Linked DNA regions of Desulfurobacterium sp. TC5-1. The protein of the gene in region 1 interacts with the protein of each later gene in a pairwise test. Links are inferred from orthologs where the notes say so. Each region holds a gene or a part of one and is shown on either strand. Other genes may lie near its edges.

Region 1 (3,277 bases):
ATTTTTATGAAGTAAAAGCCCTTTGGTTGAATTGCGTATCCTGTTTCAATCGTTATGACTTTGTTTTTTGCGTTTTCAAGTGCTTCAATGCTGTTCTTTATAAGGTTAGAGATGACCTGAAACATTCGGTCTTTGTCCATGTAAACTTCAGGCAGGGAAGGGTCAAACCGTCTATCTATCTCTATTCCTTTTTCTTCGAATACCGTTTTAAACGTTTTTAGAACATCGTTTAAAAGTCTGTGTATGTTGTATCTACACCATTTAAGATTTGTGAAGTCAAAGCTTTCAGATATTCTGTCTAAGAACCTCTCTATTCGCTCTATTTCTGAAAGGATGACTTCTAACAGTTCTTCATCAAAGTTTTTTAATGTAAGCATCAGTTTTGCAGAGGCTTTCATTCCACTTAACGGATTGCGGAGTTCATGAGATATGCCTTTTAAAAAGACATCAAAGTGTTCTGCCGGGTTGTCCTTCTTTTTTGTCTTTACGGCGACGACAGCACCTTTTATCTCTTCACCTGAGAAAAACGGAGATATGGACAGTATAAAGCCGTTGACTTCCACGTTGTGAATCTCTATTCCGTCAGTCACGCATTTTTCTATCCATTTTTTGATGTCTGCTGCGAGGATTTCAGAAATGTTTTTACCTTCAAGATATTTCCTTGAGCGGTTCAGTAGCATTTCCAGCTTTTGATTGAAAAAGAAAACCCTTCCCGACCTATCGCATACGGCAATCGGGAAGGGAAGAGAGAATATTAGGTCTGAAAATTCCGGGTTTTTCAAGTGAGTGATATACCTCCCTGTCCGCCTTTTGGAAATTCTTTAATCTTAGAGATGTCAAGGCCGGTTGATGGCAGTTCTATTCCTGCTGCTGCCGCTTTAAACTGTTGATGGAACTCTTTCAATCTTGATCTTTCTCCGACAGGAACGATTGTTACGATCTGGGATTTCATTACGATTGCATCAACGGGTTCGTTTGCAGTTGGATCGACAGGCATTATCGTGGCTTGTGCACCCTGGGATGTTGGTATAAGTGCAAACATACCTGCATCTTTGATTTTCAGGTAGTCATCGCCTATTTCATCTAAGATACCTATGATACCTGAAGAAGGTATTACACCTTCACCTGAAGTTGTTTGAATAAATACAAGTTTTCCCTTGAGATTTTCCATAATTTCCTCCGTTATTTTTGGACTGATAATAAATATAATCCTATGGCTACAGCATTGGAAACGTTTAAAGAATTAACATGTCCTTTCATGGGAATCGTTACGATGTCATCCAACAGTTTTTTTACAGGTTTTGAGATACCTTTCCCTTCAGAGCCGGCAATAAGTCCTACAGGATAGGGAAAAGAGTATCTGCTTATGTCTTTTCCGCCTGCCTCAAGTCCTATTAGCCAACCGCCTTTCTCTTTGAATTCAAACAGACTCTGGCGGAAACTGTTTACTATGGCAAATGGAACGTAGAATACTGCACCGGTTGATGCTTTTACCACGGTGTCCGTTATGGTAACACTTCTGTCTTTAGGGATAACTATCCCTGCGGCACCAAAGGCGTCGGCACTTCTAAAGATGGCACCCAAGTTGTGGGGGTCTTCCACTCTATCTAAAAATAAAAGGTAGCCGCCTGTTGCGATAGTCCTTTCCACAAGTTCATCAAAGGATTTTGGTTCGACAGGGGAGACGAGGGCTACAATGCCCTGATGTTTATCCGTTTTGGAAACTTCGGATAGTTTTTTCCTTCCGGTTTTTACCGTTTTAATCCTCTTTTTCTTTAAAAGGGATAGAATTTCCCGATGTTTAAACCTTTCATCAACATAGACTTTCAGTATAGGGTAGTCTGCCCTTAAGGCTTCCATTATGGGATTAACGCCGTAGATAACCATTAGTTTGTCCCTACCATTTCAAGAAAGTTTGAAAGGAGTTTGAGTCCGGCTTTCTGACTCTTTTCGGGGTGGAATTGAGTGGCTATTATGTTTTCTTTTTCTATAGAAGAGACAAAGTCGATACCGTAGTCTGTTGTTGTAAGGATAACAGACGCATCCTCTGGTTTAACGTAGTAAGAATGGACAAAGTAGAAAAATTCGCCGGTTTTTATACCGTTTAGGAATCTTGATTCTTTTTTGATAGAAACCTGATTCCAGCCCATGTGTGGGATTTTGTACTCATGGGGGAGTTCAAATCTTACAACTTTTCCCTTTATGATGCCAAGTCCTTCTTCTTCGCCGAATTCGTAACCTTTCTCAAAAAGCAGATGGAGTCCGAGGCATATCCCTAAAAAAGGTTTACCCTTTTCAACCTCTCTTATTATGACTTCCCATAGGTTTCTTTCTTTTAAATTTTTAACGGCGTCTTTAAAAGCTCCGACACCTGGCAGAATTATGGCTTCTGCGTCTTTTATCTTATGCATTTCGTCTGTAACAACAACGTTGCCGCCCACGTACTCGACGGCCTTACTAACACTTCTTAAATTTCCCATACCGTAGTCTATAACCGCTATCATCCCTATAACTCCCGATTAAAAAGATGGCATTGAACCCATGAGGTACTTAACATCTTCGTCACCAAAAGATAAACCACTTCCAATAAAGAATCCCCGCCACTTATTGTAGAGAAGTTCATCTCCGCCGAAGTAAAGATACCAGTTTTTGTTTATGTTGTAGGATAAGCCTATTCGCAGATGAGGAGGCAGTTGCTTTCCGTAACCGTCCTTTCTGTCTATGTCCCAGATGGATGTATAAATTTTCCATTTGTTGTCTGGAAAGAGATAATCAATTCCACCACCGGCAGTTGTCTCTATGACGCCACCTCTCAGCACCCACTTTCCATTTTTCAGGAAAAACGGGTCTTTAAAAATTCTTGCGTACTGGAGTGTAAATTCTGTGTCAAAGCTTTGCGTTACCTTCTCATCAATAGATAGAGCACCCGTTGCGTTTGTTATGTAATAGGTTGTGTGGTCTATCTTTCCGTGGGAATCTGCAACAACTTCAAACAGGTAATATCTGTCTTTTGATTCGGGAACAACTCTTAAAGAGATGCCACCTCTTGCGTTGCCTGTGGCGGTGTTTACGTCACCCCTGAATCCTATGTAAACCTTTGTTTGTTCAAATTTGTCGGCAAGTTTACCAAGGGCATGAGCGGCACTTGTGAGGTTTTTGTACAGTGTATCGTCGTTTATTATCTTTGCTATTGTGCCGTTGCCCTGCTGTAGTTTCTTGATAAGTTCATTGAGGTTTCTTGTAGATTTCTTAACATTCTCAATGGCTGCTGAAATGT
Region 2 (3,188 bases), on another replicon or contig:
GTTGCAGTATAAACACCTTTTATGGGTCTCTCGTACGTTTTCAACATACGATAATCTTTCTGAAGCTGCTCAAGCTGAGAAAATTTTTCTACAAAAGAAGGTGAAATCTTTTTAGAAGCACAGTATATGCGTTTACCCCTTTTTACACATACAGTCAAAGTTTTCTTTTTGCTGTCAAAACGGGAATAGAGCCCCTCCACCTCAAGTACTTTTTCCACAGTAAGAGCATCAACGTCTATCTCTCCTTTACACTCCATCCTTTTACCTATACGGCAGATGCCTGCAAAACCCTCTTCAGCAGGATTCACCCTTTTAAAAGAAGGGAAGGTCTCCAAAAACCGTGCAACATCGCTGGACACAATACTTAAACTCTCCCTTGCAAGAGAAAGAGAGGTCTCAATACTTCTTTTCATCTGAAGGCGAAACAGTCTATCAAGACCTTTATTTACAAAACTTGTCGATATTATCACCGCAAATAGGGAAGGCCCTAAAATGAGAAGAGAAAAGGCAGTAACAAGCTTAAATCTTAACCTTGTGGAACGATGAGGAATAAAAAATAAAAAGATATTCCTTATAAGAAACACAAAAATAACTAATAAAATAATCAGATTAAGGGAAAATAGAATGTGAAAGGTCGGATTACTTAAATAAAATCTGCCGGAAATTCCCGAAATAAATCTTGTTCCATAAAAAAGAAGCACTACAAAAAGCAAAGACAATCCGGCTATTTTTAAAGCTCTGTTTCTCGCTCTCTTTGTTTTAAACACCAATTATCTCTCTCATAGAGCTTACGAAAGGTATCTCTGTTCTCTTTTCAACAGGCTGCTTCAGCACTTTTACCGCCTCAGGCAGAAGTTCTATTAAATCTGTAGCAATAAGAGACTCTTCACCAAACTTTTCTTTTGCCATATTACCAGCAAGGGCGTGAAGAAAGACACCAGCAGCTGCTGCCCTTTCAGCAGAAACACCCATTGCAACAAGTGCACCAATTATCCCTGTAAGAACGTCACCTGTCCCAGCAGTGGCCATTCCGGGATTTCCTATAACGTTTATAAAAGCTCTGCCCTCAGGCGTTGCAACAACTGTTCTACCACCTTTTAAAACAAGAACCACTCCGTATTCTCTGGCAAAGTTAACCGCATGAGTTATAGGGTCAGATACTATTTCAGAAACAGAAAGGCCGGTAAGTCTTGAAAATTCTCCACCGTGAGGCGTAAGAATGGCCGTCTTTTTTAAATCTTTAAGAATCCCAACATTCCTGGAAAGTGCATTTAAACCGTCGGCATCTATGATGAACGGCAAATCAACGTTTTCCAGAATTTCTTTAACAAATACCTCGGTATCCCTGTTCCATCCAAGACCTGGACCTATCGCAACCGCAGAAAACTTACCGTTTTTAAGGCATGTAACCACTTCATCAACAGAGTTGGCGTTAAAGTGACCCCTTTCTGCAGACATTATTGGAACAGTCATCGGTTCCGTAAGCTTAACCTCAAAAACAAGATTAAGATCTCTGGGAACAACCGCTGAAACAAGCCCCACACCTGTTCTTAAAGCTGCCAAAGCACTCATCGATGGTGCACCTGTCTTTCCGCAGGAACCTCCAACAACAGCAAGGAAACCATAGTTGTACTTGTGACTGTTGATATCCCTTTCCGGAAAAACATCAAAAACTTTATCTCTGGTTAAAATACACCTTCCCGGATTATGCCTCTCTGAAATCTTTTCCGGAATGGATATATCAACTACAAAAACATCCCCTACATACTTACAGCCAGGAGCCATAACGTGAACAATCTTCGGGAAAGCAAATGTAACCGTCCAGCTGGCCTTCACAAAAGCACCGGAAGGCAAATTTCCCGTATCGGCAAAAAGGCCTGAAGGAATATCAACAGAAATAACAGGCGTTTCGCTCCTGTTTATAAGGTCTATAACTGAAGCGTAGAAACCTTCAACAGGCTTTGAAAGTCCCGTCCCAAAAATCGCATCAACGACAAAATCTGCTTTCTCACATTCGGAAAATAAATCTCCAAGGTCTATTTCTCTTAAAACGGAGGCAACCTGAACTTTCATGCCCCTTAAAATATCATAATTAACTTTAGCATCCCCCTTTAAACTATCAGGTTCAGACAGAAGGAAAATCTTTACGTCGTAACCGTGACCTATGAGATTCCTGGCAACTGCAAGACCATCACCACCGTTATTTCCTCTGCCGCAGATAACAACCGCTTTCCTTCCGGGAACTCTCTTTTCTATAACAGAAACAACACCACGGGCAGCATTCTCCATAAGAACAACACCTGGAATACCAACACCCTCTATTGTCTCCCTATCCATAATTCCCATTTCAGAAGCCTTGAGAATGAACATACATACCTCCCTTTAAGCCACACCAAATTTCTTCCTTTTCGCCATAACAAACTCTTTTAGTCTTTTTATGTTTAAAGTGTTAATGACATCTTTCTTCTCAACCCAACCCCTCCGTGCCGTTCCAACGCCAAGTTTCATCATCCACATATGGTCTCTGTGGTGAGCATCGGTACCAAGGGAAAACTTAACACCAGATCTTTTGGCAAGACGGCAGTTTGAATCTTTAAGGTCAAGTCTGTTGTAGTAACAGTTTATCTCAAGTGCCGTTCCCGTCTCCGCAGCGGTTTTAAATATCTTTTCAAGGTCAAGAGGATAAGCTTCCCTTGCCCCTATAACCCTTCCGGTTGGATGACCTATAACGTTGACGTAAGGATTCTCTATAGCCTTCAGTATCCTTTCTGTATTATCTTCGTTAAAGCGGGAATGAACAGAAGCAACGACAAAATCAAGCGTTTTCAAAATTTCATCATCATAGTCAAGCCTTCCGTCAGGCAGTATGTCCACCTCCGTACCTTTCAAGAGAACAAGTTTACCGTTCAATTTTTCATTCCACCTGTCTATTTCGTAGTTTCGCCTCATAAGGTCTTCTTCTGAAAGCCCAGAAGCTATTTTCAGAGACTTTGAATGATCTGTAATCGCTATGTATTTATATCCTCTCTTCAGAGCTTCATCTATTAAATCTTCAATTTTAGAAGCACCGTCTGACCAGTTTGAATGAACATGAAGATCACCCTTTATTTCAGAAAGTTCTACAAGGTCTGGAAGCTTATGTTCAAAAGCCGCCTCTATCTCTCCCGTATCTTCTCTTATTTCCGGTG
Region 3 (3,111 bases), on another replicon or contig:
GGAAAAATATCTGAGGAGGTAACTTTTTAGAACGCCGGGCAGAAAGCCCGGCAATATTTTAAAGATTGTAAAACACGTCCATTCCTTTATAAACAGCGTTTCCGTTAAGGATTTCTTCAATCCTTAAAAGCTGATTGTATTTTGCGTTTCTTTCACTTCTGGCTGGCGCGCCTGTTTTTATTTGACCTGAGTTAACCGCAACAGCAAGGTCAGCTATAAACGGATCTTCCGTTTCTCCTGAACGGTGAGATATAACTGTAGTGTAGTTTGCCCTTTTAGCCATCTCAATAGCGTCAAGGGTTTCCGTTACGGTACCTATCTGGTTAAGCTTTATAAGAATTGAGTTGGCGAAACCGTCCTTTATCCCGAGTGCCAGCAGTTCTGTATTTGTTACGAAAACGTCATCACCTACAAGCTGAACTCTATTTCCAAGAGCCGCAGTTAGAAGTTTCCATCCTTCATAGTCGTTTTCGGCCATTCCGTCTTCAATGCTTATTATCGGATACTTGTCAACAAGATTTCTGTAAAAGTCTATAAGCTCTTCCCTTTTAAGAGTTTTACCTTCGCCTGAAAGTTCATAAACGCCGTCACCTTTGTAAAACTCTGAAGATGCAGCATCAAGCGCAAGCATAACATCTTCACCGGGCACGTATCCGGCATCTTCTATAGCCTTCATTATCACCTGAATTGCTTCTTCGTTTGAAGAAAGATTCGGTGCAAAACCACCTTCGTCACCAACGTTTGTTGAGTGTCCCATTTCTCTTAAAACTTTCTTAAGCGTGTGGTATATCTCAACACCCATTCTGAGGGATTCGGCAAATGTTTCACCGCCTACAGGCATTATCATGAATTCCTGAATGTCAACGTTGTTATCAGCATGAACGCCTCCGTTGAGGATGTTCATCATAGGAACCGGAAGCTCTTTTGCATTAACGCCACCTATGTATTTAAAAAGTGGCAGGTCAAGTTCAAGAGCAGAAGCTCTACAAACTGCCATTGAAACGCCAAGTATTGCATTTGCACCGAATCTGCTCTTGTTCTCCGTTCCATCAAGTTCAATCATAAGTCTATCTATGTTTGTCTGATCTGTTGATTCAAGACCTATAAGTGCAGGTGCTATTTCCTGATTCACGTTGTTAACGGCTTTCAAAACACCTTTTCCAAGGTATCTTTTTGGATCCTTATCTCTTAACTCAAGAGCTTCTCTCTCACCAGTTGATGCACCGCTTGGCACTGCCGCTCTTCCAACAACTCCCGTTTCAAGTGTAACTTCCACCTCTACCGTTGGGTTTCCTCTTGAATCAAGTATTTCCCTTGCCCTCACGTCAACTATTCTGGACATTTTCTCCTCCAAAAAGTTTTTCTATCTCTTTCAGTATCTTTTCATTTCCCGAAATCGTAAAAATTCTACCACTATTTTCCTGATGACACTCTATTTTTAGCTTTTCAAAAGGACATCCTTCAAGTATCTCTTCTGCAATTTCCGGCCATTCAATTACCTTCACTCTGCCGTCAAAAAGATACTCTTCAATACCGACAGGTTCCAAATCTTCAACAGACGAAAGCCTGTAAAGGTCAACGTGTACCAGTTTATCACCGTACTCCTGAATTATGATAAACGACGGGCTTGACACCTCTTCCGGTGAAATTCCAAGACCCTCAGCGATACCTTTGGTAATGCAGGTCTTACCGCAGCCAAGGTCTCCGTAAAGCAGGACAATAGTCCCTTCAGGAATAACTTTTCCTATGATTTTTCCCAAACGATGAGTGTCTTTGGCGGAAGGTACATACACTCTCAAAATCAACGTTCCGTCCTCTCACCAACAAGGGAAATTGTTGTGAAATTTGCTTTCCTTAGGCCGTCTATCACCTGAAACACATACATGTAGGGAGTCTCTCTATCCGCTCTTATGTAAACCCGCTCATTTTTCTTTAAAAGGGGTATAACCTGGCTTATATTTGTGTACGTTTTACCGTTGTAAAATATTTTTCCCCATTTATCTATCAGTATTTTATTTACTTTCTCATATTTGTTATAGCTTATTGGAGCCCCGCCTTTTGGAACGTGAATCTTAACTTCACCACCGGACATAAACTCGGTACTGACGGCAAGAAATATAACAAGCATAAGCGTAAGGTCAAGAATAGGTGAAAGTATAATTTGAGCAATGGGTTTTCTCCTGGTGGCTCTAAGGTTCAATCTCAGCTCCTCTTAATCGTTCTATGAGCTTCCTTCCACACCTTTACGGCTTCCCGGCACTCTTCCACCGACGGAACAAGGGCAATTCTGAAAAATCCTTCACCGCCGTTTCCGAAAAATTCACCCGGTGAAATCACTATACCGTATTTTAACAGATGAAGCGCGTAATCTTTTGATGAGACACCCTCAGGAACCTTTACCCAGAAGTAAAAAGTTGCTTTTACGTCTAAAAATTCAAGCCCTTCATTTTTAAAAAACTCTTCAAAGATTTCCTTCTTTTTCCTGAAAATTTCCCTTCTCTCTTCAACGTGCTTTTCATCTTTCCACGCTTCCCTTGCACCAATTTGAATAAATTCCGGTGAACCAACGCCGAAAGACGAGCGAAAACGGAGGTATTCTTTTATGATTTTATCATCGCCGGCTACAAAACCACTCCTATAACCAGTCATTCCGCTTCTCTTTGATAAAGAATGGAAAACCACAACATTTTCTTTTCCAACCTGAAGGGCTGACGGCGGCTTATCTTCAAAATATATCTCTGTGTAACATTCGTCTGAACATAGAATAATGTCGTATTCTCTGCATATTTCATAAATATCTTTAAGATAACTCATCGGTGCCACAGCACCTGTCGGATTATGGGGATAATTTATCCAGACTATCTTTGTCTCTTCTAAAATAGAAGGTTCAACTCTATCAAGCCTTAACAGAAAACCGTCTTCATACTTAAGCGTCAGCGGTGTTGGAGTGCCGCCGGCAAAGAGAGTTCCCCTCTCATAAACAGGATACGCAGGCGTTCCGTATATAACCCTTTTCTTTTCAGACTCTTCCTCTATAAAAACAAGCGGAAAGTGGAATATCGCCTCTTTTGAACCGGCAGACGGAATTATTTCTGTCTCAGGATCAAGCTT

The links.
Region 2: the proteins of rlmB (region 1) and H153_RS08905 interact in binary tests that used the Escherichia coli proteins (3 or more experiments, as listed by UniProt). The link is inferred for Desulfurobacterium sp. TC5-1 from one-to-one orthologs.
Region 3: the proteins of rlmB (region 1) and tsaE interact in binary tests that used the Escherichia coli proteins (3 or more experiments, as listed by UniProt). The link is inferred for Desulfurobacterium sp. TC5-1 from one-to-one orthologs.

Annotation. Positions count from the first base shown.
Region 1 is NZ_ATXC01000002.1:142,711-145,987, reverse strand. Bases 36-3,027 are described here. They hold rlmB (23S rRNA (guanosine(2251)-2'-O)-methyltransferase RlmB), read right to left. Parts: upstream 1,888-3,027; coding sequence 1,183-1,887; downstream 36-1,182. Other genes in these bases: H153_RS0108360 (MlaD family protein), read right to left, coding at 2,520-3,027; hisH (imidazole glycerol phosphate synthase subunit HisH), read right to left, coding at 1,887-2,504; H153_RS0108375 (hypothetical protein), read right to left, coding at 779-1,171; H153_RS0108380 (ATP-binding protein), read right to left, coding at 36-782. Also shown: more of H153_RS0108380, read right to left, coding at 1-35; more of H153_RS0108360, read right to left, coding at 3,028-3,277. UniProt on the Escherichia coli protein: Specifically methylates the ribose of guanosine 2251 in 23S rRNA.
Region 2 is NZ_ATXC01000001.1:193,082-196,269, reverse strand. Bases 66-2,968 are described here. They hold H153_RS08905 (bifunctional ADP-dependent NAD(P)H-hydrate dehydratase/NAD(P)H-hydrate epimerase), read right to left. Parts: upstream 2,371-2,968; coding sequence 760-2,370; downstream 66-759. Other genes in these bases: polX (DNA polymerase/3'-5' exonuclease PolX), read right to left, coding at 2,383-2,968; H153_RS0101005 (ATP-binding protein), read right to left, coding at 66-767. Also shown: more of H153_RS0101005, read right to left, coding at 1-65; more of polX, read right to left, coding at 2,969-3,188. UniProt on the Escherichia coli protein: Bifunctional enzyme that catalyzes the epimerization of the S- and R-forms of NAD(P)HX and the dehydration of the S-form of NAD(P)HX at the expense of ADP, which is converted to AMP.
Region 3 is NZ_ATXC01000001.1:261,937-265,047, reverse strand. Bases 66-2,891 are described here. They hold tsaE (tRNA (adenosine(37)-N6)-threonylcarbamoyltransferase complex ATPase subunit type 1 TsaE), read right to left. Parts: upstream 1,806-2,891; coding sequence 1,326-1,805; downstream 66-1,325. Other genes in these bases: dapC (succinyldiaminopimelate transaminase), read right to left, coding at 2,203-2,891; H153_RS0101375 (biopolymer transporter ExbD), read right to left, coding at 1,802-2,200; eno (phosphopyruvate hydratase), read right to left, coding at 66-1,342. Outside these bases: more of eno, read right to left, coding at 59-65; more of dapC, read right to left, coding at 2,892-3,111. UniProt on the Escherichia coli protein: Required for the formation of a threonylcarbamoyl group on adenosine at position 37 (t(6)A37) in tRNAs that read codons beginning with adenine.